Regions from separate parts of the Sphingopyxis sp. C-1 genome, predicted to be linked through region 1. Evidence: predicted binding sites of a transcription regulator. Region 1 holds the regulator's gene; each other region holds the start of a gene.
What was found. The regulator LexA, encoded in region 1, represses DNA repair genes until DNA is damaged. The targets are predictions, from matches to a motif close to GTTCCNCNCTTGTTCT.
Positions count from the first base shown of each region.

Region 1 (7,664 bases):
ACGGCATCGGCGTGGTCGGGATGTCGGGTGATAAAAGTGGATTTTCAATGACCGGTTCTTTTGCGCTGATGAAGCAACGCCGGTTCCTGCCCCTTTTCGCGACGCAGTTTCTCAACGCCTTCAACGACAATTTCTACAAGATGGCGATGGTGATCCTCGTCACCTTTACCATCTACAAGGATCCGGCGACCGAGGCATGGTTCAACGCCCTCGCGGGCGGTCTTTTCATTTTGCCTTTCTTCCTTTTTTCGGCGCTTGCGGGGCAACTTGCCGACAGCACCGACAAGACGCGGATGATCCGCCTGATCAAGACCGCCGAGATTTTCATCATGATTATTGGCGCGATCGGAATCTGGTTCCACCTCGTGCCGGTCATGCTCCTCGCGCTGTTCGCGATGGGAATGCATTCGACCTTCTTCGGCCCGATCAAATATGCGATTCTGCCGCAGCATCTGGAGGAGGACGAGGTTCTTGCCGGGACTGGCTGGGTCGAGGCGGGAACCTATATCGCGATCCTCGGCGGTACGATCGTCGGCGGGCTGACTCCTCCGCATTTCGCCATACCCGGGATCATCGTCGTCGCCGTGATCGGCCGCCTGACCGCGAACTATGTCCCCGCCGCACCTCCCGAAAAGGACGCCGAGGGGCTGGTCATCGATCATAATGTGTTTCGATCGTCCTGGCAGTTGGTCAACGGCACGATGCATATCCCGCGGCTTTTCCTCGCGATCATTTCGATCAGCTTCTTTTGGGCGATCGGCGCAATTCTCGCCGCACAATTTCCACCGCTGGTCAAAAATGCGCTGGGCGCCGACAAGACCGTCGCAACGCTGTTCACCGCCATCTTCTCGGTCGGCGTCGCGATCGGATCGATCGTCGTCAACCGCTTGCTGAAAGGCCATGTTTCGGCGCGTTATTCGCCGGGATCGGTGATCGTCATGGGGCTGTTCGTGCTCGACCTGTGGTGGAATGTGCGGGGATGGGAGCATATCGGTACCGGCCTGATGGGCTGGCGCGAATTCTTGTCGCTGACCGCTGGCGACCGCATCATCCTCGACCTGCTCGGCATCGCAATCGCGGGCGGCATGTTCGTCGTGCCGCTTTACGCTTTCCTGACGACGACCGTCCCCAAATCGCAGACGGCGCGTACCGTCGCCGCGAACAATATCGTCAATTCGGGTTTCATGGTCGCCGCGACGCTGCTCCTTAGCGTGCTGATCGGCCTCGGCCTGACCATCGACGACACTTTGCTGATGGTCGCCGCCATGTGCGTCGGCTCGGCAGCGCTGGCCTGGCGCCTGCACAAGGCGTGCGACTAAGGCTCCCTCGGCCGGTTTGGGATGGGGAGCGGGCGTTAGCTTCAGTCGATGATCGGCGGTTGGTCGATTACCGCGTGGTGAGCCCAACAGTGGAGTGGTATCCGTTCCAGCACACATGCTTCCGCAAGCTCTGAGATCTGATTCTTACCAAACCAGTAAGAGACATTTCCGTCCGTTCTCACTTCCTTGTAGATTGGGACGATCATCACTTCATCGAATAACGCCTCAATCTCGGCTTGGTGAGCAGGCTTGATGCGAACCCGCGCTCCAATCGCCCGCTCCGAGGGCTTCCTATCCGTCGATCCGCGCATTTCTGAACGCTACCGCCTTGATTGCATGTCCGCAATCGGTCGTTACCCGAACTTCGTCATCCCGGGCTTGACCCGGGATCTCGCTTTTCTTGCGCATCGACCGGCCCCCACATCCTCGTCACCCCGGATCAAGTCCGGGGTGACGAGGATGTGGAGGGCAGCAACCGGTCGCAATCGGCCGTCCAAACTCCGCGCTATCTCCTTGCCTTTCCCGCCCCGCATTGCTTCGATCCCAGGCGATGACACTCAAACCGACTCACTTGGACGAAACGGGCGCCGCGCACATGGTCGATGTCGGCGCAAAATCCGCAACGCAGCGCCGCGCAGTCGCCGGCGGGCGCATCGCAATGTCTGCCGCGGCGCTCGAAGCGATCCGCAGCGGCAATGCTCCGAAAGGCGATGTGCTCTCGACCGCGCGGATCGCCGGGATCATGGCCGCGAAACGCACCGCCGACCTGATCCCGCTTTGCCACCCACTCGCGCTGACCAAGGTCGGCGTCGATTTTACGTGGGAAGACAGTGGTATCGCAGTCATAGCTGTCGCTCAAACGAACGGCCCGACGGGGGTCGAGATGGAGGCGCTAACCGCCGCCTCGGTCGCGCTACTCACGCTCTACGACATGGCAAAGGCGCTCGACCGCGCGATGGTCCTCGGCGATATCCGCCTGCTCGAAAAGAGCGGGGGCCGCTCGGGCGACTGGCGCGCCGAATGAGCGCGCTGCTTCCCGTCGAGGAAGCGCAGGCCCGGCTGCTCGCGTTGCGCGCACCGCTTGGCGATGAAAATATCGCCTTTTCCGAGTCGCTTGGTCGCTATCTTTCGCGTGATGTGACGGCCCAGCGCGATCAGCCCGCCGCAGCGCTATCGGCGATGGACGGCTATGCGATCAGGTTCGGCGACCTTCCGGGTCCGTGGGCCGTCATCGGGGAAACCGCCGCGGGCGCTGCGCCCGACCAGGCGGTCGGGCCCGGCGAAGCGATGCGGATATTCACCGGCGCGATGGTTCCTGCCGGCGCCGACACGGTGATCGTTCAGGAAGATGTCGCGCGTGAAGGCGATACTCTGCGGCTGACCGGTGACGGCCCCGGCACGCGCGGGCGCCATATCCGGTCGCAAGCCGCCGATTTCGCAGCCGGCGACTGCCTGCTCCCCGCAGGTACCCGCCTGACCCCCGGCGCGATCGCTGCTGCGGCAATGAGCGGCGCGAGCGAACTCGCGGTGGGCCGGCGCGCGCGGGTCGCGATCCTCACCACCGGCGACGAACTCGTCCAGCCCGGACGCCCGTTGACACCAGGGCAGATCCCCGACAGCAACGGCGTGATGCTCGCGGCGATGCTGGCGGGCGAGGTCGAGGATATGGTTCTTCCGCATCACGTCCGCGACGACCGCGACACCCTTGCGAAGATTCTCAAGGAGTTGGCGCGACGTCACGACGTCATCGTGACCGTCGGCGGTGCGTCGGTTGGCGATCACGACCATGTACGCGGCGCGCTGGACGATGCCGGCGGGCAGCTCGATTTCTGGAAGATCGCGATGCGTCCCGGCAAGCCGCTGATCGCCGGAACGCTCGGCGACGCAATCCTGCTCGGCCTGCCGGGCAACCCCTCGTCGGCCTTCGTCACGGCTACGCTGTTCCTCTTGCCTCTCGTCCGCCACCTTGCGGGCGCGGGCGCGCCTCTGCCGCCTGTCCATCGGGCGCCGTTAGCCGCTCCCCTCGCCGAAGGCGGTACGCGCCGCGACTATCTTCGCGCGCGACTCGAAAGCGGTCGCCTGACGCCAATGATCGGGCAGGAGAGCGGCCGCACCCTGCCCCTTGCCTCGGCGAACGCGCTGCTGATCCGCGATATCGGCGCGCCCCCACGCAATGTGGGCGACATCGCGGATTATCTTGTCATCGCTTGACAAGTTCCGCTTTGTTCCACTATCGTTCTCAATATGTCCGGAATTGGCATCATGGAGAACGACCGATGTTGACCGCGAAGCAGCATGAACTGCTCCACTTCATCCAGGAACGCCTCGATTCGAGCGGCATCTCGCCCTCGTTCGAGGAGATGAAGGAGGCGCTGGGCCTCAAATCGAAATCGGGTATACATCGACTGATAAGCGCCTTGGAAGAAAGGGGATTTCTCCGCCGTCTTCCAAATCGCGCCCGCGCTCTCGAAGTGCTCAAGGTGCCCGAAGCCGCGAAACCTGTCGTGCGTAACGATCGCGACAATATCGTCCCGCTCCGCAAGCCAGCCCCGGCGCTCAAGCCGATCGCTGCGAACGACGTTATCGAGATCCCGCTCCACGGCAAGATTGCTGCAGGCGTCCCGATCGAGGCGTTCGAGGATCACAACAACCTTGCCGTTCCCGCCGCGCTGCTCGGCTCGGGCGAACATTATGCACTCGAAGTATCGGGCGACTCGATGGTCGAAGCGGGGATTTTCGACGGCGACTATGCGCTGATCCAGAAAGCGAGCACCGCGCGCGAAGGTGACATCGTCGTTGCGCTCGTCGACGGGCAGGATGCGACGCTCAAATATTTCCGCCGTGAGGGGCAGATGATCCGTCTCGACCCGGCGAACGCGGCCTATGAACCGCAGCGCTATCCCGCCGAACGCGTCATCGTTCAGGGCCGCCTGTCGGGACTGCTTCGTCGTTACCACTAAGCTGCTGCGGCAGCCGCCAGGGATGGCCGTCGCCCGCCTTAAGCGTGGCGACGGCTTCGGGTACCTTGCCGAGGTAGATTGCAAGGCCGCCGCTGGTAGCGAGACTGTCGCGATCGATTGTCATCCAGCGCCCGGCGCACTCGCGCGGTAACCAGCGGTCACTGATAACGATATCGGCCGCGGCGCAGGCATCGGCCATATCTGCACCCTCGATCCGGTCGCGCCCGCGCGAGGCGAGAATGACATGACGCGCGGCCCCCTGCCCCTGGCTCCAGCGGCAGAAATCGCGATTGCATTCGACATGATCGAGGTCGGCCAGGCTCGCGAGCGGCATATCGGTCCCTGCGGCTTCCGCCATCGTGTCGCGAATATAGTCGCCCGACCGGTCGCGCAGCAGCGCATAGCTGCCATCGGGCAGCGCCGCGGCAATATGGCGGCCGTCGCCGGTGACGAGCAGATCGGGGCGCGGCTGAAAGAGCAATGTCGCCGCGCCGATCGCGAGCGGAACGAAGCCTGCCCGGCGCCAGCCCGTTTGCCAGAGCAAAACCCACAGCCCGCCAAAGACCGCGAGCGCGAAACCCCAGGGCGGAAAGCTTGGCAAGGTAGCGACGGCCCCGGGTGCATCGCTGACAACATACGCGAGCCCGAGCAGAAGGCGCAGCGCCTGCTCAGTCACCCACCACAAGGGCGCGCCAAGCCCGATGCAATCGAACAGCAGCGCAAGCGCCTCGAACGGCATGATGACAAAGGTCGTGAGCGGAATAGCCACCACATTGGCCATGGCCCCATAAACCCCCGCCTTATGGAAATGAAACAACGCAATCGGCGCCAGCGCGACTTCGACGACCAGTCCGGTGACCAAGAGCCCCGCGACAGCGCGCAAGGTTCGAAAAGGCCACGGTTCATCGCGGCGTGCCAGAAATGCGCGCATCGGGCGGCTTTCATGCAGCGCAATGATCGCGGTGATAGCCGCGAAGCTCAGTTGAAAGCTTGGACCCGCAAGCGATTCGGGGCGCCAGACCAGCACGATCAGCGCGCCCGCCGCAACCAGTCGCAGCGTCAGCGCTTCGCGTCCCATCAGGAACGCCACGAGCACGAGCAAGGCGGCGATGAACGACCGCAGCGTCGGCACCTCCGCCCCTGCGAGCAATGTATAGCCGCCGCCGGCCAGCGCCCCGGCAGCAGCGGCGAGGGGCAGGACATAGCCGGCGAGCGCCAGCCGCCGGCTCAACGCAAACAGGCGCAGGGTCAGGAACATCGCAAATCCGACGACCGCGGTCACATGCAGCCCGCTGATCGACAGGAGATGCGCCAACCCGCTGCGCCGCATCGCCTCCTCATCCGCCTCGCTGATCGCGCCGCGGTCGCCCGTTACCAGCGCGGCGGCAATGCCGCCGGACGAACCCTCGATCTGATCGTGTATATGCGCACTGAGCCGCGTACGCAGCGGCGGCATAGTCGGCCCGGACGCCGACGTCCGAGAGATGTCGCCGAGCACAGTCCCAACGGCCCCGATCCTGTCGAACCACGCGCGCTGCGCGAAATCATAGCCCCCGGGAAGGCTGGCCGTAGGCGGCGGCATCAATCGCGCTCGGACGCCGATCATTTCACCGTCGGTGAGGCTCACCGCCTGCTCGCTACCTAGCGTCAATCGCACCCGCGGCGGCAGGTCGCTGCGCTTCTGCGGCAATGCGAGAATACGGATCTGCCCTTTGGCCGGCAGCGGCTCGGCCCGCTCGACGATCGCGGAAAATTCAGTCATCACGGGCGCCGCGAGCACCGGCGCCGCGACCCAGACGGCGCGCGTCCAGATCAACAACATGCCCACCGCCATCACGCCGCATCCAACCACGACCATCCGCCCGAACCGGCTATCCCAGCCGATCAGGAGGCCCGCGCACAAACCACCCGCAAGCGACAAGAGGAACCCGATCCATTGTGCTTCGCCGGGTAAGGCGAACCAGGCTGCAATGCCGGCGCCCATCGCGACCGGCAGCCAGAGCCCGATCCGTTCGCGTTCGACTTCGAGCCGTGCCTCCAGCGCGTTGCCGGTCCGGTGCCAGATTGTTGCCCAACGAGCAGCAATGGGCGTTTGAAGCAGCCTTGTCGCCATGCTAGGGGCTCCCCCGATCCCCGCCCGGAAGGCGGCAAATTGAGTGAAAGAGGCCGGAGTGGCAACCGAAAACCAGACCAAAGTGGAAGCAACGCCCCCCGAAGCGACGGGAGCGGATGTCGTTACGCGCTTTGCACCATCGCCGACCGGCTATCTGCACATCGGCGGCGCCCGTACTGCCTTGTTCAACTGGCTGTTTGCCCGCCATCACGGCGGTAAATTCCTGCTCCGCATCGAGGACACCGACCGCGCACGCTCGACCGATGCCGCGATCGACGCGATTCTCGACGGGATGCAATGGCTCGATCTGGACTGGGATGGCGAGACCGTGTTCCAGTTCGCGCGTGCGCCGCGCCACGCCGAAGTCGCGAACGAACTGCTCGCAAAGGGCGAAGCCTATCGCTGCTACCTGACTCAGGACGAACTCGCGTCGATGCGCGCCGAGGCGCAGGAAAAGCGGCTTCCCTTCCGCGTCCGCAGCCCCTGGCGCGACCGTGATGATGGCGACCCATCGGTTCCGCATGTGATCCGGCTGCGTGCTCCGCAGGAGGGCGCGGTGACCATCGCCGACAAGGTTCAGGGCGAAGTCACCGTCCAGAATGCCGAACTCGACGATTTCGTCCTGCTGCGCAGCGACGGCACACCGACCTATATGCTGAGCGTCGTCGTCGACGACAACGACATGGGCGTGACGCACGTCATCCGCGGCGACGACCATCTCAACAACGCGTTCCGCCAACTTGCGCTCATCCGCTCGATGGGCTGGCGTGAGCCCGTTTATGCGCATGTCCCGCTGATCCACGGCGCCGACGGAGCGAAACTGTCGAAACGCCACGGTGCGCTTGGTGTCGATGCCTATCGCGACGAGATGGGCTATCTGCCCGAAGCGGTGAACAATTATCTGCTTCGCCTCGGCTGGGGACATGGCGACGACGAGATCATAAGCCGCGAACAGGCGACCGAGTGGTTCGACCTCGACCATGTCGGCCGTTCACCGTCGCGTTTCGATTTCAAAAAGCTCGAAAATCTCAACGGTCACTATCTGCGCGAAGCCGATGATGCCCGGCTCGCCGAACTGATTGCACCGCGGGTGGAGAAGCTTGTCGGGCGCGCTCTCGACGGCGCCGATCGCGACTTGTTGACGCGTGCGATGGAGTCGCTGAAACCGCGCGCCAAGACGCTCGACGAAATCGCCGATGGCGCAATTTTCCTGTTCCAGCCCGATCCGTTGCCGGTGGACGAAAAGGCCGCCGAGGTGCTAAAGGCCGCGCC
Region 1 is NZ_BBRO01000001.1:2,109,312-2,116,975, forward strand. It holds gene SC1_RS09930 (MFS transporter) at 48-1,319, shown strand; gene moaC (cyclic pyranopterin monophosphate synthase MoaC) at 1,870-2,343, shown strand; gene glp (gephyrin-like molybdotransferase Glp) at 2,340-3,530, shown strand; gene lexA (transcriptional repressor LexA) at 3,596-4,279, shown strand; gene SC1_RS09955 (ComEC/Rec2 family competence protein) at 4,233-6,392, opposite strand; gene gltX (glutamate--tRNA ligase) at 6,451-7,664, shown strand, end outside.

Region 2 (7,664 bases), 1.3 Mb from region 1:
GATAGAGAAACTCCGCACTCTGATGAAGATCGAAAGCCGCTGGCTTGAGAAAACCCTTCTCTCGGCCAATAGCTGACAGCTCAAAACGCTGCATCGAGAGTGGGAACCACTCGTCAAAATATTCCTTGGCCATCGCCAGCGCTTGTTCGGGCGTCTTCGGCTTCGGCTTGTGCAATTCCTTGTCGTCATATTCATAGAGCGCGATGCCGTCGCGCGCGACGTCCATGAAGAAATAGCGCCCGTGCGCGAGCCCGTCGTTCACCTCCTGAAGGGTGTGGACGATGAAGTTGACCGGGGTCTTGAGCGTCTTGTCGATCGCCAGCTCGCGGATAAGCCGATCCTCGAGCTTGCCCCAGAAGTCGACCTTCTCGGTCAGGCGCTTGTCGTTGACGATGACCAGGAGATCGAAGTCCGAACGATAGCCCTTGGCGGTGTGCGGCTCGTCGACCCAGCCGCCGCGGGCGTAGCTGCCGTAGAGGATGATCTTGTCGATCCGGCCCTTCTTTTTCCAGCCCATGGTGCCGAGCGCGATCGCATCCTCGAATTCTTCGAAGATGATCGCCTTCACGCGCTCAAGCTCGCGCTGCTTGTTGGCCGGGAGATGATCGAGATCGGTACGCATCGTTCTTTCCTTCTGTGGTGGGACGCTCGCCCGATGGCAAGCGCCGTCCGATCCAAATCGGCATCTCAGCCCGCTTCCCTGATCCGAAAATCCCAAACCGGAATGCCGAACGCCCGGGCCTTGTCGACGAGATTGTCCTGGATGCCGGTGCCCGAGAAGACCACCAGCCCCGCCGGCATGGCATCGATCATCCGCTCGTTGCGCTTGAAGGGCGCGGCTTTCTTGTGGCGGTTCCAGTCGGGACGGAAGGCCACCTGCGGCACGCCGCGGGTGTCGGCCCAGCAGGCGGCAGCGCGTTCGGCGCCGGTCGGCGTTGCGCCGTGCATCAGGACCATGTCGGCATGGCGCGCATGGACCTTGTCGAGCGCCGACCAGATATGGCGATGGTCGTTGCACGCGGGGCCGCCGCTGAACGCGATGCGCGTGCCCTCGGGGATCAGGGATTTCGCCTTTTCGCGGAGCCGGCGATCCATGAAGTCGCGGCTGTCGATCATCGCCGCGGTCATCGTGCTGTGGCGGACGCGCGATCCCGTCCGCGGCAGCCAGGCCTTGCGGGCATGGATGCGAAATTGTTCGGCGGCGCATTCGCGGAAAAATTCCATCGTGTCGCGCCGCTCGATCATCGTGACCCCCTCGGCAATGGCGCGCTCGAGTTCGACCGAACGGATTTCGCTGCCGTCCTGTTCGCGCTGAAGCTCGCGCTGCGCCTGTTCGTTGCGATCGAGTTCGCGCTCGGCGCGCTCACCGGCGCGGTGAAAGATGTTGACGACGCTCCAGAGCAGATCCTCGAGATCGGGTTCGATCCGGGTATCGACGAGACAGCCGGCCAGCGCGTCGAAGATGTCGGCGACCGCGCCGCCGGCGAGCCGGTCGTCGGGAAGCGGCCGCCCGTCGGGTTCGTCCTCATAGGGCCGATGACCGTAAAGCTGCATTTCCTGAAGGAGCCAGGCGCTGGCGCCGGGTTCGAAGGGTTCGCCGGATGCGGCGGGTTCGGGAAGATCGGGCTCATATTTCATGTCGCTTCTCGCAAGTTGGAGCCGCGCCTTCCGCGGCCTTCGCGGCGACCGCTTGCGGGACGCGGGGCGGGACCGCACCGCAAGGGGGCTCGCCCCCCGCGCGGCCGAAGCGCCAGCGAAGGATGGCGGGCGAAGGCTATTTTGATTCGCGATGCAAAGGGGCGCAGCCCCGGCGGAAAATAGCCGCACGGCAAGCCATTGCGACCCCGCCCCGCGTCGCGCAGTCGCCCTCCAGCGAAGGCCAAAGGCGCGGCCTTACGCGTTGCGCAGAAGCAGGCCGTCCCGATAGCCGACCTGCCCCGCCCCTTCCGTCCCGGCGTTCGCTCAGCCCGGGAGAAAGCGCGCTGCGTCGTCGGCGCGCAACTGAAGCCGAAGAAGGGCTGCGAGCCGCTGACGCCCCAAGGCACACAGGTCGCGATTGAAATCGTCGCGCTGAGGCCGAAGCGGCACGACTTCGACTGCGGACGATGGTGCGCATTCGGCCGATATCTGCGCAGCCCGTTCGACGAGCGACCGCAGCGCGCCTTCGCCTGCACGGTCATCGTCGCAGGCGACATAGAGTCGGCGAAGCCCCCGGGGCAATTCGATCGCGGCGAGATGCGCGGCCGAGAGACAAGCGATCGCCGGAAGGCGCGGCATGAGCTGACGGAGCGACAGGATGGTTTCAATGCCCTCGCCTGCTGCCATGACGGGACCCGCGTCGCCGAAACGGACGCCATGCCCCAGCAGATGGCCCATAGCCCGGCGCGGACAAGCGACGGGCGCCTTGCCGCCCGCCGGATCGAGCCAGGTGCGATGAACGCCGACGATCGCGCCCGCCGCGTCGGTGACCGCCGCGATCATCGCGGGCCAGGCCCGCCGAACGTCGGGTGCGTCGTCCTGCGACGCCCGGTAATAGCAGGACGGATGAAAGCGCAGCGTGCCCTGGTCGTCTGGCCGCTCGATCCCACGCGCGGCGAGATAGGTCGCCACGGGCGTGCCGATGATGGAACGCGATGCCGCCCATAGGCGCCGCGCTGCAGCGGGCGTTCCGCCCGGCGCCTTGCGAACGCGCGGATTCGCCGTCACCGGGACCTCAGGCTGGGGCAAGCTCAGAAAGCGCCGCGCCTCGGCCAGCGTTTCGCGCATGAGGCCATGGCCGCAGCTGGCAGCGATGACGTCGAGCAGATCGCCATGCTCACCGCTGGCGGCATCGGTCCATTTGCCTGCCTGGCCACGCGTATCGCCCGAAGCCGACAATCGCACGTAGAGACTGCGACCCGGGGCGCCCCGAACGTCGCCGACAAGCCAGTAACGGCCTTCACGCCGACCATTGGCGAGATAGCGGCGGCAAACGGCCTCGGCATTTTCCGCAAGGCGGCGAGCGATGTCGGAGGGACTGTCCATGGGGCTCCTCGGCAGCTGGCGCTGCGTCCACCGACAAGCGATCGGACGACACAGGCATGCGGCGCCGACAGCCCCTGCCGGCAGATGGCGGGAAGACTGCCACAAGGCGCACGCGGAATTCAACAAAATGCGGCAGCGACCGGCGGACCGGTCGCTGCCGCAATTCGGAAAAAAGGCGGAACGGCCGAAGCCGCCCCGCCCGATGTTATTCGGCTGCGACAGGCCAATCGTCCTGATCGGCTTCGCCGCTATCAGCTTCCGCGCCGATCTCGTCGACCTCGGCCGCGGCGACAGCGCCTTCGACCGGGACCTCGCCTTCGGAAGCAATGTCGGTTTCAGCATCGGTGCCCCCTGCGGCGGCACCTCCGTCAACGGACGTTTCGTCGGTCGGCGTACGCAGCGGTTCGGGCAGCCAATCGCATTCTTCGAGCAGCTTCTCCGCTTCGCGCGCCATGTCGGGCTTCTTCAGATGGTCGATCATGTCCGCGAATTGCGCGCCGCGTGCCTCGGTAACATCGGCGAGCAGCCGCGCCTTGGTGACGCCCCGGAAATAGCCCTCCGCGGTAGGCCGCCAGCCCGCCGCGAGGACGTCGAGGTTGACGGCGCGGGCCAGGACATGGCTGTGCGCGATGCGACGGTCGACGACGCGCGCCGAGACGCGCCCGTTGCCATATTTCGGAACGATCTCGGCCTGCGCATTGACGCCGAGCGATGCACAGTGCGCGAACAGGCTCGCCTGCTCGTTCGCGTCGAGCGCGAGGAGAGCGTCCCAAAGCGCGGTGTCTTCGTCAGGAAGACGGTCCCGCCAGGCTTCGTGCCGGGCATCGATCGCGCGCGCCGGTGCGCATTCACGAAGCCCCGTCGGCTCATTGGTGAAATATACCGTCGAGGCCGACAGTTCGAGACAGGTCTCATTGCTGGTGCGATAGAAGACCGCCAACACGAGTGCATGCAGGACCGCCGCGAAGGCCGCCTGCGGATTTTGCGCGAACGCGTCCTGCAGCGCCAGCGTACGCCAGGCGGTGAGGTCGGATACGAGCCGTTCGGGCAGCGGCTTCAAGCCTTCCTCTTCGGCATCGTCGCCGCCAGCGCCCGGATCTGCCGCACTGTCGCCATCGGCAGAAGGCGCGTCGCCTTCCTCTCCCCCGGTCCGTTCGTCGTCGCCGTCCGCAGTTCCATCCTCTTCGACAACCGGCTCATCCTCGGGCCGCACGAAGCCGCGATCGATACGGACCGTCCCGTCATAATCGACCGACACGAAGGCGCCGCCATGGACCATCCCGGTTTCGTCGAAGATCAGCGGCCGATCGGTCAGCGCCCCGATTTCGCTCTCGATGGCTTCGAGCCGTGCGTGCACTTCGGCGGGCACGTCGGGCTCCTCGGACCATTGGTCGGACAGCTTGTCGGCCTCGGCTTCGAGCTCGGCGAGCTTCGCTTCTTCTTCGGCGGTCATCGCGACCTCGGAGCTGACGAGACGGCGGAGACCGCTGGTTGCGCTCCATGGCAGGTCGATCGCGGTCTGCACCCACAGCCAGCCTTCCTTGCCGATATGCGCGGCGACGGCGCCGAGCTTTTCATCGACGAGCCGGTCGAGCAGCGCCGGGTCGGTCAGCCAGCCGCCGTCATCGGCCTCGAACAGGTCGCGCACGATTCCGCCGCCCGCGGCGAGATAGGCGTCGACGGACACGAAGCGCACGCGCTTGTCGGCGGCGCGCACGCTATTCTCGGTCAGCTTCTGGCGGATGAAGGATGGCGACTTGTTGTAGCTGTGCGCGAGCATCTCCCACACCTGCACCTGCCGCTCATGATCGTCCGTCCTTATGCACCGGGTGGACGAACTCAGTTATCGCGAGATACATGAGTTGCTTGGCATCAGCATCGCGACGGTGGAATATCATATGATGAAGGCGCTCAGTCAGATTTCGAAGGTGGTGGACGGCGGCCGATGACCAACAGAAACGGCGACGACCATCCGGTCGATGAAGTCGCCCAGGCTTGGCTGATCAAGATGCGCGGCGAAGATGCCGGTGCCTTGCGTGGAGAGTTCGAAACCTGGCTGCTCGCATCGGCCGAGCATGCCGAAGCCTACCGCCGCGCCGAACGCCGGATGTCGGCACTGACAATCCTCAAGACATCGGCGCGCCACGGAACCGGTCATGCCCACGAGCGGCGGGGCCTGGTTCGCGGCTGGCTGCCCTGGGGCGCCGCCGCGACGGCAATTGCGCTGCTGATCCTTGCGTTCGGGGCGGGAGGCGCCTCCCTTCCCGGCCAGCCGGGCGCCGCCTCGATCGCCTATGCCGCCGAACCACTTGTCACGCAGCGCGGCGAAATCCGCACATTCAAGCTCGCCGACGGGTCGCGTGCCACGCTCGACACCGACAGCCGGCTGGACGTCGCGTTCGGAAATGGCGAGCGAAGCGTCCGGCTGGTCAAGGGCCGGGTGCGTCTTGCGATCGCAAGGCAGGATGTCCCGCTTCACATTGCGGCGGAACGCGGTGCGACCACCGCAAATGATGCCGAGATCGATCTGAGCATCGACGAGGCCGGCACCGTTACCGCTGCCCTCCGACGCGGTGACGCCGATTGGCGTCCGGATATGAAATCCGGCGCGGCGAAGCCGCTGTCTCGAGGCCAGACGCTGACCTATCGGCGGGATGGCCAGCTGCAACCTGCGGGAGCAGCGACGCCCGACATTCCCGTAAACTGGCCCGAAGGCTGGGCGGACTATCGTTCGATACGGCTCGACCGGCTGGTTGCCGAGGCCAACCGTTACGCCGTCCGCCCGATCTTGATCGACGACGGCAAGATTGCGGCTCTCGAAGTGTCGGGACGCTTTCATATCAGCCAGACCGAGGTTTTCGCCGAACGGATCGCCAGCCTGTTCGGCCTCGGCATCGATCGCAAGGCAGACGGGGTCCATCTGCGCCGCCGATAATTTTTTCACCGATCGACTAAGGACCCCCTCTTCGCCCCGTCAACGCACCCCCACTGGCCGCCTGCCTGAAGCACGGCCGAGATTTTGGGGGAGTGTTTATGTTGAAGAAGTCCCGTTCGCTGGTTGCGCTGCTGGTGGGTACCGCCGCCTGTTTCACGCCGGCGGTCGCGCTGGCAATGCAGGAGCAGCGCCAGTCCTATGACATGCCCGCGCAGGATCTGGGCGACGCGCTGCGCGGCGCCGCTGCGATCGCCGATATCGAACTTTACGCGTCCTCGCGCGATCTCGAGGGAAAGACGGCGCCGCCGCTCAACGGCAAGCTGACGCCGCGCGAGGCCATTGAGACGCTCCTGGAGGGGAGCGGGCTCGTCGCTCGGTTCGATGCCCGGTCGGTCATGATTTCGAGTGGCGATACCGTAAGCCCCACCGATGCAGAGGTCATCATCGTCACCGGCTCGCGGATCGCCGGCGCGCCCGCCGCTGCGCCGGTCATCGAAGTCACCTCCGAAGACATTCGCAATGCGGGGCATGCCGATCTCGGTGAAGTCGCCCGCAGCTTGCCGCAGAATTTCGGCGGTGGTCAGAACCCGGGCATCGGATCGGGCCAAGGCATCCCGAATGAAAATGTGAATGTGAACGGTGCCTCGACCTTCAACCTGCGGGGGATCGGCCCCAACGCGACGCTGACGCTGCTCAACGGCAATCGCTTTGCCTACAGCGGCAACAATAGCGTCGTCGACATCAGCGCGATCCCGGTCTCCGCGGTCGACCGCATCGAAATCGTTACCGACGGAGCCTCCGCGATTTACGGTGCGGACGCCGTCGCGGGGGTCGTCAACATCCTGCTGCGCAAGGATTATGAGGGTCTGACAACGAGCGTCCGTCTCGGCGCGTCGACCGATGGCGGCAATTTTCAGCAACAATATACGCTGCTCGGCGGCGCCAAATGGACGGGGGGCGGGTTCATTGCGACCTATGACTATTTCGACAACAGCGCGATTCTTGCTCGTCAGCGTGATTACACGTCGAGCAGCAATCCGGTATCGACGCTCTATCCCGACCTCAAGCGCCACAGCATCCTGCTGAGCGGTCATCAGCTGCTGGCGCCCGGCGTCAATCTCAAGGCCGACCTCATCTACAAGCGCGGCGACATGCGGTCGGTCCGCGGCCTGATTGTCGACCGGCCCGTCGAGGCGCGTGGCAGCCGCGTCGTCAACAAATTCGAGACATTCGGTGTAGCGCCGTCACTCGAAGCTGAACTCGCAGGAGGTTGGACCGCTAGGCTCACGGGTTTTTATGGCAGCGACGACACGCTCGGTCTGACGCAGAATTTCACGAACAACGTCGCGATCCAGAATGTCCGGATCTTCGACAACCGAAATGTCGCGGTGGAGGCAGGCGTCGAAGGACCGCTCTTCGGGCTTCCCGCCGGCGATGTCCGGCTGGCGGCAGGCGCAGGCTGGCGGCGCAACGAGATCGACGCCGAGATCACGCGGCGGCGCATTCTCGCGAGCCGCGAGAATAAATTCGCCTATGGCGAGCTGTTCGTGCCCCTCGCAAGCCCCGCGCAAAATCTTGGATTCGCGCACCGCGCCTCGATCACTGCGGCGCTGCGCTGGGAAGATTATTCGGATGCGGGCAGCATCGTCACACCGAAGCTCGGCTTCGTCTACGCTCCGGCGCCAGAGGTCAGCTTCGGGGTATC
Region 2 is NZ_BBRO01000001.1:775,229-782,892, reverse strand. It holds gene SC1_RS03600 (HEPN domain-containing protein) at 1-622, opposite strand, end outside; gene SC1_RS03595 (DUF2493 domain-containing protein) at 688-1,638, opposite strand; gene SC1_RS03590 (toprim domain-containing protein) at 1,963-3,024, opposite strand; gene SC1_RS03585 (hypothetical protein) at 3,230-4,819, opposite strand; gene SC1_RS22530 (sigma factor-like helix-turn-helix DNA-binding protein) at 4,845-4,973, shown strand; gene SC1_RS03580 (FecR domain-containing protein) at 4,970-5,959, shown strand; gene SC1_RS03575 (TonB-dependent receptor) at 6,058-7,664, shown strand, end outside.
Region 2: a site for LexA is predicted at 3,191-3,206, ahead of SC1_RS03590 (toprim domain-containing protein). Genes of this name have one in related genera too.

Region 3 (7,664 bases), 1.6 Mb from region 1:
GATCGGCAACGATCTCGTGCGCCATGACAAGGCGAAAGCGGATCCCTACGCGGCGGCAAATCTCATCAGCCCCTGCAAGCTTGAGTCGGTAGCGTTCGTCTTCAAGCTGGCGTTCGTCACGCTTAATTTCCCACAATTCATCAGGAGCGTTGAACCGCCGAACAAGCAAATCCGGATACCACTCAAACCACTCATTGCCGATTGGAAACCGAAGAAGGCAAGGCTCGGACTGAGCCCACTCCACCGTAAAATCACATTCCATTGCGAGGAGAGCGAAGCGCTGGGCAGTCCCCTCCCAGTGTTGCAATCGACCCCGCTTACGAGACGGCCACCAGCCATTCTCGTGCGCCCGATCGCCGGAGCGGGTGCGGATCGAGCCCCCATTGGCCTCCATGATTATCTCGCCCATGCTCGTCAGACGTTCATCTGCGACGGGCAAGTCAACTCGCGGGACCAACCGGGTGCGATCGGGCACGAACGATACATCTCGCAGCCGACGATGGATTTCAACTCCGCGCACGACCTTCTGCGAGAGCGGTATTTTAATCCGCTCACCGGCTTCCCCACCAACAGGATGGAATGCGAACGGTCCGTCAACGCTGCCAACAATTGCGCTCATGAGCGGGGCCCTCCGGCTTTGTAAACAATCCGAAACCACGAGGTTCGGCATCTGGGACGACGTCGCGTCCATGAACGGCGACGCCGCTCATCCAAATTCTGATTGTCACATTGAGCCGCATCGTGATCGAAACCTTCCACGGCAAAATTTCCCGCTTCGTGCGTTTCGACTGGGTCGGCGCTTCTGCTTGCTTCATCGCGGTCAGGTTGAAGGGATGAGATTTCGCAAATTTGACGGGACATGATTGAACCTCCGAGCTGAGTTCATTCTTATATGTAAATCCCGTTCTTATCTGTCAATCAAAATCCCATTCTCATCTGTAAATTGGTTTGCAGCGCCGAAATTTCAATGTATCACCCGTAGGGTGTTTCGCAGTGAGCCCGATGGCAGCAAAATCTTGGATTTGAATTTGAGCGGTCAGAATCAGGAAACCTCAGAAGGCGCTTTCCCCGAATCACTCTCCGATTCGGATCTCGCGGTCTGGACCGCGATGACGCCAGCGCAGCGCACGAGAGCGCGCCGACGGTTGGAAGCCATTCTTGCTTGGCAGGCTGGCGACATAACTTTGGGATCGGCGCTCGAAGCGTCCGGCCTTAGCCGCACCCGCTTCTATACGATATCGGCGGAATTCCGCGAATCGAGAACTCTGGCGTCACTGGGCGCGTTCGCCGGGTCCCCGGCATCGCGCCAGCGCTTGGACCCAGAGGCAATAAATGCACTACAGGCTGTGGTCGCTGACGTGGTTGCGATGAATGACGGCGCGAGCGTCAGTGAACTCGTCCGCTTACTGGTCGACGCCGCCGATATCGATGAGCAAAAGCTCCCTGGGTCGACCCGCTTGCGCAGCATCGTGGAGACAGAATTGCGCCGCAAGCAGGCGACCGGACAGGCCGGACATGCAGTTAAGCTGGGACTATCTGCAATCAATCTCCCGCGGGCGGACGGACGACCTCACATTCTTTTCACGTTGATCGACGAGGGCACCCAACTGATCCTCGGCGCATGGACAGGCGGCACAACCAACGAAATTGAAGGCTATCGGCAAGCTGCTCGGAACGCGATCGAGCGGATTGAAGGCATGTTGTCCGAGTTAAAATGGGCCGACCGGCTGACTAGGATCGACATTGAGGTGGGGGACGACCGCGAGCGGTCTGCTGCGTTTCGGTCGCGGCTAATAGAGGCTGATCTCGGTGCAGGAATTAACATCGCGCCCACCCGCTACGGACGCTACTTCCGGAAGCTCGTCGGACCCCGCATTGGTCGCATCGAGATTACTCCTGGACGAACTGAAAAGGGTCAGGCTTCTCCTGACAATGGCGACATGACCCCTTGGACCGATGATGCCGCGCGCACGGCGCTAACCATTGCGGTCGAGCAACACAACACCGACATTTTGGGAAGATTGGGTCAATATTCCGGGCGTTCGGTGATGCCGGACGGCTTGGCAAAGGCGCTCCGCGTTCTCGCTACATGATAACGTCGAACTCCGATTGGCCTCGAAGACAAGTATATCTGACGTTAATGCGCAGGCACGCCGACGAGCGGTTGCTCCTATCTGTCAATATGGTGCCAACGAAAACCTGACTGGGGCCATGCAGATGGATGCATTATGGGAAAGCACTGCATTTTCTATGATTTCCATTGCATTCTCAACAGGCAGCGGCTCGTCATGACGGGTAATTACCCGCTTGGTCGCAGGGCGCGCCATTCCGCGTTGATGGATGACAGCAAGTGGGCCAAGTGAGCCCCCGAACGCCTTCGACAATTCTCGTTGGACTGAGCGATTGTAGGATCTTGTGCTGCCGAGGCCCGCGCGCGCGAGAGCCTCACTGCCGACGCGGCGATCATCGGGATCAAGTAGAAGCTCCCGTGCCTCGCTATCGGACGAACTGACACCGGCCAGCCTGTCGATCAGGTCATTTACCGACGGCGGCGACAATGGATCTGCTGAGATTCCGTGCGCTACCACGATACGCTCTGGGAGTAGAACCGCGGTGAGAAGGGTGGGCATATCATCGGAGCCGGCTGCGGTAATTGGAATATGAAACCACATACGACCAACCACGATGCGAGGAGGCCCCGCCGCTGGCGCCGCTGTTCCAGCTCGAGCGGCCTTTATGTAGTTATTGATTGTCGATCGAGCTGGCGGTGAGATACCTGCTTCAGCGCATCGCTTTTCGATTTGGGGAGCAATCAGCGCAAGACTTGCAGTCGGACCAGCCTCGGCCAGCAGTTCTTGGGCAATCGAGACGGCGCGCTGATCGACATTATACTTTCGGTTAGCCGGACCGCGCTTCCCTACGACCAGCAGGCTGGCGTCCTGATGGTCCCGCCATACTCGCGCTAAGCGACAAAACTGGCTTCGACTGAGACCGATCGAGGCCGCGATACGCAAGGTATCATTTGACGACGGGTTGGGAAGGCTCAGGTATTCGTTCAGAGCAGCAACACGGCGGCGAGCTTCAGGAACGCGCAGCGGGTCGATCCCCGAGAAGTCGGGTGTATTCATTTTTTCATGTCCTTTTTTGGATTTATTCGAATTTTGCGAAACGTCTTCGCGGTCAATGCACTGACGCCGACGATCGCCGTCCAGATTGCGCCGATGCGGCAAGTGCAGTTGGCACCTGTGGGTGTTTGACCATGCGCCAGCTGCATGGCGGACGGAGGCAGAGCACTAGATCGGGCCACCAAATCTCCATGTAGTGACCCAACCGGCACGGAATGCTGTCAGATATTGGGGCGATCCCGCATGGTGTTCGTTGCAAGCCGATTCCTACTGTGGCATCGTTCTTCATGTGTTCTGAGGGAGTGCTATGGCGGACGGCAGCGCCATTGAATGGACAGATGCGACGTGGAACCCCGTGACAGGTTGCACGCAAATTTCTGCTGGGTGCGACAATTGTTATGCCAAACGCTTCTCGGAGAGGTTCCGAGGAGTGCCCAACCATCCGTTCGAAGCAGGTTTTGACCTTACCCTAAGGCCAGAACGAATTGCTCAGCCGTTGGCGTGGCGTCGGCCGCGTATGATCTTTGTGAATTCGATGAGCGACCTGTTTCATAAGCAGGTGCCCCGTGGCTTTATCGACAAGGTCTTCGCCACGATGGAAAGGGCCGATTGGCATACGTTCCAGGTCCTGACGAAACGTAGTTCGTTGATGCGGGACTATCTGAAGTCTCGTTACGGGGAACGGTCGGCGCCCGAGCACATTTGGCTCGGCACGTCCGTCGAGGATGCGAAGGCTAAGTCGCGAATCCAGCATATACGCCAAGCACCGGCATCCGTTCGCTTTCTATCGATAGAGCCGCTGATCGCCCCCGTCGGCAGAATGGACCTTTCGGGCATTCACTGGGTAATCGTCGGCGGCGAGAGCGGGCCTGGCGCACGGCCGATGAATCCTGAATGGGTTCGGGAAATTCAGCGACAGTGCGAAGAGCAGCATGTCGCCTTCTTCTTTAAGCAATGGGGCGGCATCAGACCAAAGACCGGTGGGCGCGAGCTCGATGGCCGGGAATGGAACGAGATGCCGATCTTGGCGGCGGCATGATCGATATCGAAGTCCCGCCGCACTATGCCGGTCGCGAGCAGGCCTTCGTCAAACACCATTTCCTGCGTAACTACCTCGAGCGCCTGATTCATAAGATTGCCAGCGCTTACGACGAAGTCGTCTATGTCGATGGCTATTCGGGACCGTGGAAGAGCGGAGGCGAGGCTTACGCAGATACTTCGTTCGGCATCGCACTGCAGAGCATGACCGATGCTCGTCAATCTTGGCTGGATATGCCCCAGCATTGGCGCAACGTCAGGATGACGGCTCATTTGGTCGAGAAGCAGACACAGCCATTTGCTGAACTCGAAACGATTGGAACGCTTTTTCCTCACGCCACCGTCCACCCCTATCGCGGCGATTTCCTCAATGTTGCCCCACAGATCGCGGCGCGGATTCCCAGCCGGGCGTTCACCTTTTCACTCATCGATCCCAAGGGCTTCAAGCTCGATCTCGAAGCGCTTCGCCCGTTGCTGGCCCGTCCCCAGAGCGAGGTCGTGTTCAATTTCATGTTTGACTTCGCCAACAGGTTCACGACGCTTGCAAGCCTGGGCGACGTCTACGACCGCCTTCTCCCGGGTATCGATTGGAGGCCACGCATAGCATCTGCTGACGCCGCGGGGCCGACCGAGCGTAAGGCTGCCTTCCTTGCATGCTTCAAAGAGGCGGTGAAATTGGTAGGCGGCTATAAATATGTCGCTGATGTCGACATCCGCTACCCTGGCACCAACCGCACTTTCTACTTCCTAGTTTATGGCACGCGTGAACCGCCGGGCATCGCCGTCTTTCGGGACTGTCAGATCAAGGCGCTGGAAGCGCAGTCGATGATTTCGGGACAGCGATCGCTTCAAAGGCGGGAAACGGCCGGACAAGGCTCGCTATTCGACAGCAGCTGGGAAACTGCGCCCGTGACCCATCGCCAGTTCCTCGACGACCAGCGTCAGGCTGCTAAGCAATCGTTGCTTCATATCGCAGAAACGGAGCCCGGAAGCCGGTGGGGTAAGGTCTGGCCCCGACTGCTAGCGGACCACGCTATCCGCAAGACCGATGCAGGCGCAATCGCCGCCGCGTTGAAAAAGTCAGGCGAAATTGGGTTCACCGGATGGGCGGCAAATAAACGCGTCCCGTCAGACGACTATCAGCTATTGGCCACCTAGGCGTGTGGTGTGCGGACGATCCAGTTATTTTTCCAGTCCACTGAAACACTCAGGGCAGAGTATCTTCAGATGGCAACGTCCTGGACCAAGACATTACATTCAGATCAACTCGTCAGCCGAAATTACTGTGTCGTAGAGGCCTATATCGGCGCCCAAATGGCGATTTATCCCCGTGTATGACAGACTAGCGTCCTCGTAGCGTTTGAACTTGTAAACTGCGTCATTCATCAGCCCGCTGTTGAATACGCCGAGGCTGACCAGCAGCTCAAAATCTTTGATCGTCAAGCCAGTCACTTTCTTAAAAAGGCCAGGCTCTAGCTGGGTAATGATATCTTTCAGGCTACGCTCACGGTGGTCCGTAAGATACATGAAGATCGGGATACGCGTTGCAAATTTGATCAGCTTTTCCTGAATCTGTTTGCGAACGCTCTTGTATTCCTTTTCTTCCTCACTGAGCTGCTTTTTCTCCCTCGCTGAAAGATCGCGATCGCTGGCTGCGGCTTTGGTATTCTTGACCGATTCCGACTTGTTGATGATCGTCTCGATTTCCTGATTGAGGTTACGAAAACCCTCGATCTTCATCAGCGCCTGCATGGCCGCATCGTTGTTCATCAGGCGCTGCAGGGTATTGTTGTCCACATTGACCAGCAGGGCGCTCTCCCAGCGCCGCGCCAGCAGGGTCGCTGTCGTTCCACTCATCGCCATATCGAGAACACCGGCCGCGTCGATCTGGCGCATCGAGCTCCCGTCATACGCAAGCACGGGCAGGAAATGGATGAATTCCTCGACCTTCCGCTCGGGATTCGATTCGTCAACATTCAGCCGGCAACTGTAGTCGGCCACCTGCTTGAGCGCCCGGTTGGGTGCGAAGTCAAAAACATAGCATTCCTGCTTCACGATTTCCCGCTTAGTCGGAGAGACAGAATCAGGGTTTTGGACCACCCACGGCGTCTGCACGCGGAATGCAGCTTGGAAGTAGCTCTCCGGGCTGGAGATGTTGCGAAGCATCAGGATGCCGGTCCATGGCTTCACCGAAACGCCAGTGGTCAGCTTGCCGCAGGAGAGCGTTATCGACTTCGACTTGAGCGGGTCCTCCATGCCGTCCAGCACCGGCTGAAGCGCGGCGACACCGATACCAGCCCGGCTGCCGGCGCAGACCATGACATTGTAGTCGTGGTAGAAGCGGTTCTGGCGCTCGGACATCAGGTTCTTCATGGCGTGGCATGCCGCGACCGATGGGAGATACCAAAAGGTGTGCGACAGGAGACTGAGAAGACGGGCGTCCGAGAATGGCATTGGTGGCCGTTCCCTGCCCAACCGGAGATCGTCGACTGCCGTGTCCTCGTATGATCCACGGATCAGGTCGAGCCAGCTCTGAACCTCGTTCTTATATTTAAAATGGGCCTCATCTCCTTCGCCTTCGGCGGAAAAGAATGCATTGAGGTCAAATTCGTCGAATTCGCCCTGCATTGCAATCTCGCGGATCGCTTCGGGCAATTGATAGGTCAGCATAACCATGCGCGGCAGCGAAGCATAGGGATTGTCATCGCCTTCCCACTGCTCCTTGGCTCGTTGCTCGTCGGAATAGGTCCAGTTGTAGATCTGCTCCTCGATGAACTCCCCGGACGCGATCGCACGGAATGGGGTTCCGGACAGGTAGAGGTAGGCGCCGGTAGTTATCGGCATGTTTTCCTCGGAGAAATAGTCCAGACCTTCGCCCTCAGCGAACTCCATCTCCTTGCGTCCCTCCGCCTCGAACAGCTCCTTCGCGTTCTCACGCCAAGCACCGTAGTGGTATTCGTCGAAGATCACGCAGTCCCAGTTGGTCGCGTGCACCCATTCGTTCTTGGCCTTGATTCCTCCTGCCGAGTTTTTGCCAAGGAAGTCCTGGAAGGAGCCGAAACACACAATGGGACGAGTCATATCAACATCGTCCTCGGACAGCCCGCCGCGAGACACGAACTGCCACCCTTCGAAGTCGATGTGGCTCTTAAGGTCCTCCTCCCAAGCGTTCTGCACAGCTGGCTTAAAGGTCATGACGAGCACCTTTTTCCATCCCATGCGCTTGGCGAGCTGATAGGAGGCGAAGGTCTTCCCGAAGCGCATCTTGGCGTTCCAAAGGAAATGCGGCGTCTCGCTCGTTCCCTCATCCCGGAAGCTGGAGAAATATCTGGCCGTCTTCTCGACCGCGGCGGCCTGCTCCGGCCGCATTTTGAAATTTTGCGTGCGGCTGTCGTCATTGTCGATGCCTTCGCGCACCGCCAGGATGGCAGCGAGAACATCATCAACTTCGCATTCGAACCATTCGCCGGCCGGGTTGCGGAAGCCCTTCTTCCGCAGGTA
Region 3 is NZ_BBRO01000001.1:527,619-535,282, reverse strand. It holds gene SC1_RS02440 (hypothetical protein) at 1-619, opposite strand, end outside; gene SC1_RS02435 (hypothetical protein) at 984-2,093, shown strand; gene SC1_RS21760 (hypothetical protein) at 2,178-3,128, opposite strand; gene SC1_RS22360 (hypothetical protein) at 3,125-3,274, opposite strand; gene SC1_RS02430 (DUF5131 family protein) at 3,433-4,164, shown strand; gene tcmP (three-Cys-motif partner protein TcmP) at 4,161-5,321, shown strand; gene SC1_RS02420 (GIY-YIG nuclease family protein) at 5,421-7,664, opposite strand, start outside.
Region 3: a site for LexA is predicted at 3,406-3,421, ahead of SC1_RS02430 (DUF5131 family protein). Genes of this name have one in related genera too.

Region 4 (7,664 bases), 1.5 Mb from region 1:
ACCCGATCGAACCCGCAGCGGCGTAACCAGCAAGCCTCCCTATCTCCGTTCGTGTCGAGCGAAGTCGAGACACCCATCGTGCGAGCAGGACCGAGGGGCATCTCGACTTCGCTCGATGCGAACGGACATTTTCAGACCGCCGCCCGGCTCAACCGGTCGTTGATCGCCGCGCCCAGCCCCTCGGCCGGGATCGCCGCCACCGCGATCTTTGCCTTCGCGCTCGCCGCCCCCGCATGCAACGCATCGAAAAGCCGCGCCGCCGCCTCGGTCAGATCGCCGCTTGCGCTCAGGTCATAGTCGCCCGCGACCGCCCCGAACCCGATCCCAAACTCGTCGCCCGCAAATTCGCGCGCGCCCAGCCGCACCGGCTTGCCCGGCGCATAATGGCTCGCGAGCATCCCCGGCGCGACGATCTCCGTTCCCTTGACTCCCGTTACCGACATCCCGCTCGCCGCAGACAACATGTCGGCGGTCACCGGCCCCGGGCGCAACACTTCGACGGCACCATTCTTCACCCTCGCGATCGTCGATTCCACGCCCGCCGTCGTCGCTCCGTCATCGATCACCAGCGCGATCCGCCCATCGAGGCTCGCCAACACATGCTCAGCTTTGGTGGGGCTCACGCGTCCGCTCGCATTCGCGCTCGGCGCAGCAAGCGGTGCCCCCGTCTCCGCCAGCAAGGCCTGCATCGCGCGGTGCCCCGGCACGCGCAGCGCAATCGTATCGAGCCCCGCCGTCGCGATGCTCGCCACCGGGCAATCGGCGGCCCGCGGCACGACAATCGTCAGCGGCCCAGGCCAGAAACGCGCCGCCAGCGCCCGCTCGACCGCGCCGAACACGCCCAGCCGCTCGGCGGCAGCCAAGTCCGGCACATGCACGATCAACGGGTTGAAATCGGGCCGCCCCTTCGCGGCATAAATCCGCGCGACCGCGTCTGCGTTGCGCGCGTCGGCGGCGAGGCCGTAAACCGTCTCGGTCGGGACCGCGACCGGCTGCCCCTCCCCGATCAGCCCCCCGGCGCGCGCCATTGCCTCCGGCCCGAACGGGCGGATATCGGTCCTCATGCGCGTTTGACCATCAGCCATGCCGCGCTATAGCGCCCGCGCAACGATATTCACCAGGAAAGTCGGCTCTTCATGTCTTACACGCCGCCCACCACCGAACAGCTTTTCGTTCTCAACCATATCGCGCGTGTCGACGCGATGGCCGCGCACGACAAATTCGCCGCCGCGACCCCCGACATGGTGGAGGCGATCGTTACCGGCATCGGCGAGTTCGCCGCAGAGGTCTACGCCCCGCTCAACCGCGTCGGCGACACCACCAATCCCAAGTGGCAGGACGGCAGAGTCACCATGCCCCCGGGCTTCAAGGACGCCTATAAGCAGTTCGTCGAGGCGGGCTGGGGCAGCATCGACGGCCCCGGCGAATATGGCGGACAGGATCTGCCTTTCACGCTCGCGACGGTGGTGATCGAGGCACTCGGCAGCGCGAACATGGGCTTTTCGCTGTGCAGCATCCTGACCCCCGGCGCGATCCACGCGCTGATGGCCTATGGCACCGAGGAACAGCGCCAGACCTGGCTGCCGAAGTTGATCACCGGCGAGTGGAACGGCACGATGAACCTGACGGAGCCTGCCGCGGGCAGCGACGTCGGCGCGCTGCGCTCGACCGCCGAAAAGGTCACCGAGGGCGAGCATGCCGGCCTCTACAAGATCAAGGGCCAGAAGATATTCATCACCTTCGGCGAGCATGACCTCACCGACAATATCGTCCACCTCGTCCTTGCGCGCACCCCCGGCGCGCCCGAGGGAACGCGCGGCATTTCGCTTTTCCTCGTCCCCAAATATCGCCTCGATGCCGACGGCAAGCCCGCGCATTCGAACGGCGTCCAGTGCGCGTCGATCGAGCATAAGCTCGGCATCCATGGCTCGCCGACCGCCGTCATGGTCTATGGCGAGGACGAAGACTGCCTCGGCGAGATCGTCGGCGACGAAATGGGCGGCATGCGCGCGATGTTCGTCATGATGAACAACGCCCGCCTGATGATCGGTTGTCAGGGCATCCAGATCGGCGAGCGCGCGACGCAGCAGGCGCAGCGCTTCGCCGCCGAGCGCGTCCAGTCGTCGCTCGCGGGCTCGCCCGACCGCACCCCCGTCACGATCGACCAGCATCCCGACGTCCGCCGCATGTTGTGGCGGATGCGCGCCCAGACAGAGGCAGCGCGCGCACTCACCTATTACGCGGCAGCCCAGATCGATTTCGGCAAGCTCGGCGACGAAGCCGCCGCGATGCGCGCCGACGTGCTGATCCCGCTGGTAAAGGCGCATGCGACCGACATCGGCTGCGAGGTCGCCAGCCTTGGCGTGCAGGTCCATGGCGGCATGGGCTTCATCGAGGAAACCGGCGCCGCGCAGCATTATCGCGACGCGCGCATCGCCCCGATCTATGAAGGCACCAACGGCATTCAGGCCGCCGATCTCGTCGGACGCAAGCTCGGCATGGCGGGCGGCGATCTCGTCCGCGGCCTGATCGACGATATCGCAGCGGGTGCGGCCGATTTCCCCGAATTGCAGCAGTTGGTCGATGCCTGCCGCGCGGTCACCGACTGGATGATCGGGGCCAACACCGGCGACCGGCTTGCCGGCAGCTATCCCTATCTCACCATGCTCGCCACGGCGACCTGCGGCTGGCTGATGGCGATCCAGCACAAGGCGGCGCGCGCGGCACTCGATGAGGGCAGCGGCGACCGCGCCTTCCTTGAAGGCAAGATCGCCTCGACACGCTTTTACCTGCAACAGATCGTCCCCACGGCAACGGGTCTTGCGGCCTCGGCGCTGGCCGGCGACGCCGCGCTCGAACCGCTGCCGGCGATCGCCTGAAACCTCTGGAATCCTGCGCCTCGCGCCCCGGCTCGGGACGCAGGATTTTGTTCATAATTAACGCGATGATAACCATCTGGAGCTAGACGCGACCGGCAATTGCTGGAGACGTGCGTGCCCATCCCGGTCAAAAGTCTGATCATCAGCTGGCGAACCATCGCGCTCTCGCTGCTGCTCAGCGTGATCGTCGGCTTTTCGGCGATCGGTGAGCCGGTGGACCGCGTGATCGAGGCCGCAATCGGGCGCGCCGCGTGGCGCCCCGTATCGGGCGACACCGTCATCGTCGGCGTCGACGACAAGACTCTGCAGTCATTGCAGGATCAGGAATTCTCGGTCGCGAACCATGCGCGGCTCATCCGGGCCGTCGACGACGCCGGTGCGAAACGCCTGTTCATCGACTTTTCCTATTATCGCCGCCTGACGCATCCCGACTATTCCAAGGTCGCGGCCGCCGTTCGCCGGATGGACGACCGGGTCGTTCTGGCCGTGCCGGCTGCAAAAATGACCGGATCCGACGTAAAAGTCAGCTATTGGCCGTCGCAGGCGATGGGCGACCGGGCCGTGCGGGCCTGCATCTGCTGGGAATATGAATTCTGGCAGGTCTGGCGCGTTCCCCTTGCGGTCATCGCCGACGGCCGCCATCTGCCGAGCTTCGCGGCGTTGCTCGCGGATCGCCCGCTGGACAAGCCCGGGCTGTTCCTGCTCGATTTTTCCTACGATACCTCGACCATCACCGAATATAGCGCGATCGACGTGTTGAACGGCCGCGTGGGGCGCCAGCAGCTCGCCGGTAAATATGTCATTTTTGCTCCCACCAACGCCTCCTCATCGGATCAGCACTTCCTGCCCGGGCACGAAAAACTGCCGGGAGCTTACATCCATCTGATCGCCGGCGAAGCGCTGAAGCGTGGCAATCCCGTCGACATCGGATTTTTCCCGGGCCTTGCCCTCACCTTTGCAATCCTGCTTGGCGCCCTCGCGGTCCGGCGCGGCCGGTGGTTCGCTTGGGCGGCGTTTGTGACGACGTCCGCGCTGATCGCTGCCAAGATATTCCTCGGCCTCTCGCTCGTCTCGACCCAGATCGGCGCTGCGTGCTTCCTTATCGCCGCGCTTAGCGCAAACGTCTCGCGTACCCGCCGCCGCGCGTCGGCACAGCGCGAAAACCCCGTCTCGGGCCTGCCCAATTTCGAGGCGCTGCGCTCGCAGGCCGCTTTCGGCAGCGCCACCGTCGTCGCCGCCAAGGTCGTCAATTTCGAAGATCTCGCCGCCTTCATCCCGGGCGACGGGATCGGCAAGCTCGTCGAACAGGTCACGCGCCGCCTCCAGCTCGCGTCGCAGGGCACGACGCTCCATCACGATCTCGACGGCACCTTCGCCTGGCTCGTCCCCTATTATCAGCACAGCCAGATCGAGGGGCAGCTCGCGGGCCTTGCCGCGCTGTTCAACGCACCGCTCACGATTGGCGAATTGCGCGTCGACGTCGCGATCGCCTTCGGGGTCAACGACGAGTTTGAGGGATCGAACGCGCAGCGCCTCGCCGCCGCGCTCGTCGCCGCCGAACGCGCGATCCGCACGCGCTCGCTGTGGACCAAATATACGTCGCGTCAGAAAGAGGATGCCGGCTGGCAGCTCAGCTTCCACTCGCAGCTCGAGGACGCACTCACCGGCGGCGACATCTGGGTCGCCTTCCAGCCGCAATTTGAAATCGCGACGAACCGGCTCGTCGGCGTCGAGGCGCTCGCGCGCTGGACGCATCCGACGCGCGGCCCGATCCCGCCCGACGAATTCATCGTGCAGGCCGAAAAGAGCCAGGACATCTATCGCCTCACCCTGTTCGTGATGGATCAGGCGATCCGTTCGGCGGCGCAGCTTCGCGAGCGCGGCATCCATATCAACATGTCGGTTAACCTGTCGGCGAGCCTGCTCGACCACAGCGACCTCGTCGGCACGATCCGCGTGATGCTCACCGCGCACCATTTGCCGCCCGAAATATTGACGGTCGAAATCACAGAAACGGCGCAGATCGAAAACAGCCGCCAGGCGCGCCATACACTCGCGCAGCTTCGCCGCACCGGCATCCGCCTGTCGATCGACGATTATGGTACCGGTCAGTCAAACCTCGAATATCTCACCGAGATCGAAGCCGACGAAATCAAGATCGACAAGCGATTCGTCATGACCATGCGCGATTCGCAGCGGAACCTCGAAGTCGTCAAATCGACGATCGATCTTGCGCACCGTCTCGGGGCCGTCGCGGTCGCTGAAGGCATCGAAGATGCCGAAACCGTGACGCTGCTCGCCAATCTCGGCTGCGATGTCGGTCAAGGCTATCATCTTGGAAAACCTCAACTGTTTTCCGAACTGACCGCGACGCTAAGCGCCTCCCCCCAGAACCGCACAGCATAACTGCCAAAATGGCGGTAATCATGTTGGTTAAGACTCGATTTACCATATCGATTAAGGTATATGCTCCGTTAACTGTTCGTCGTGGGCAGTGCCAACAGGAGATCTGACATGGGTTGGTTCTGGAGATTTCTCGGCGGCGGCGGCACCGGTAACGGTGGCGGCGAAGCGTAAGCCAGAAACGAGATAAAAAAGGGTCCCGGACATTTCCGGGGCCCTTTTTCTTTGCCCGGAACACGCGCGCGACCGTGCGCTGAATACGACCCGATCGATGCATTTCCTGCGGCGCGAGCGGCATGCCCGCTGCCCCGCTTGTCCGGGCTCGCGGCCGCAAAAAAATTTGCCCTTTCGGACGGCCGGCACCGATCCGCGCGCAAAGCCGCGGAATGCCTTGCCCTCACCGCCCGGCACGTCCATCAGCGTCGACGAGACGAATCAAATTATCGACGAGTTGAGTCCCCGTTCTGTCATTTACCGTCTTGCATCGTCGCGCCGACGTGGCACTATAGGTGGTGGGTCAACCACGGGGGCACCCCAATAAATTGTATCAGGCTGCAAGTGGCGGATTTCCGTCGTCCATCCCATATGGACACGGGAAAACCCTTCATGCGGCCAAAATAAGTGCCCACGGGACAGGTTTAGATGCTAGGATCGGGGCTTCGCCCTGAGTCGAACAAGACAGGAACAAAGCGCACCGGGTGCGCGTTCAAATCGGGGGCGAGTAAGATGGATTTTCGGGAAACGGAACGGGTGGAGACGAGCGACGTGGCGACGATGGAACTGGCAAAGAATGACGCTCCGGCAGCGCCCGAATCGACCGGCGAATCGCTTGCCGATGCGGCGCCCGCGGCCAAGCTCAACGACAGCAGCGAGCCCAAGGTCCACGCGCGTCGATTCGACATCGTGACCGATCGCAGCCGCGACGCGCTGCTCACCGACTTCGGCAAGGAAACGCTCGAGGACCGCTATCTCCTGCCCGGCGAATCATATCAGGATCTCTTCGCGCGCGTGGCCGACGCCTATGCCGACGATCAGGATCACGCCCAGCGCCTGTACGACTATATCTCGAAGCTGTGGTTCATGCCCGCGACCCCCGTCCTCTCGAACGGCGGCACCGGCCGCGGCCTGCCGATCAGCTGCTATCTGAACTCGGTCGACGACAGCCTTGAGGGGATCGTCGGCACGTGGAACGAGAATGTCTGGCTCGCCAGCCGCGGCGGCGGCATCGGCACCTATTGGGGCGCGGTGCGTGGCATCGGCGAACCCGTCGGCCTCAACGGCAAGACCAGCGGCATCATTCCCTTCGTCCGCGTGATGGACAGCCTGACCCTCGCGATCAGCCAGGGCTCGCTCCGCCGCGGTTCGGCCGCCTGCTATCTCGACATCTCGCACCCCGAGATCGAGGAGTTTCTGGAGGTCCGCAAACCCTCGGGCGACTTCAACCGCAAGGCGCTGAACCTCCACCACGGCGTCCTCATCACCGACGAGTTCATGGAAGCCGTCCGCGACGGCGCCGAATTCAACCTCCGCAGCCCGAAGGACCAGAGCGTCCGCGGCACCGTCGACGCGCGCGGCCTGTTCCAGAAGCTCGTCGAAACGCGCCTCGCAACGGGCGAGCCCTACATCATCTTCATCGACCAGGTGAACCGCATGATGCCCAAGCATCATCGCGACCTGGGGCTCAAGGTCACCACCTCGAACCTCTGCTCGGAAATCACGCTGCCGACCGGCCGCGACCATCTGGGTCAGGATCGTACCGCGGTCTGCTGCCTCTCGTCGCTCAACCTCGAAACCTGGGACGAGTGGAACGGCGACAAGCGTTTCATCGAAGACGTGATGCGCATGCTCGACAATGTCCTTCAGGACTATATCGACCGCGCCCCGCCCGAAATGGCGCGCGCCAAATATAGCGCCAGCCGCGAACGCTCGGTCGGCCTTGGCGTCATGGGCTTCCACAGCTTCCTGCAGGCGCGCGGCCTGCCGTTCGAGGGCGCGATGGCGAAATCGTCGAACCTGCGCGTCTTCAAGCATATCCGCGCGCAGGTCGATCAGGCGTCGATGCTGCTCGCGAACGAGCGCGGCCCCTGCCCCGACGCCGCCGATCAGGGCGTGATGGAACGTTTCAGCTGCAAGATGGCGATCGCGCCGACCGCGTCGATCAGCATCATCTGCGGCGGCACCAGCGCGTGCATCGAACCGATCCCCGCGAACATCTACACCCACAAGACGCTCTCGGGCAGCTTCTCGATCCGCAACCCGCACCTCGAGGCGCTCCTCGTCGACAAGGCGAAGAACAGCGACGCGGTGTGGAACTCGATCCTCGAACGCGGCGGCAGCGTCCAGCACCTCGACTTCCTGACGCAGGACGAGAAGGACTGCTAC
Region 4 is NZ_BBRO01000001.1:617,635-625,298, reverse strand. It holds gene SC1_RS02825 (DMT family transporter) at 1-26, shown strand, start outside; gene SC1_RS02820 (L-threonylcarbamoyladenylate synthase) at 132-1,064, opposite strand; gene SC1_RS02815 (acyl-CoA dehydrogenase) at 1,137-2,879, shown strand; gene SC1_RS02810 (EAL domain-containing protein) at 2,994-5,285, shown strand; gene SC1_RS02805 (ribonucleoside-diphosphate reductase subunit alpha) at 6,009-7,664, shown strand, end outside.
Region 4: a site for LexA is predicted at 5,953-5,968, ahead of SC1_RS02805 (ribonucleoside-diphosphate reductase subunit alpha). Genes of this name have one in related genera too.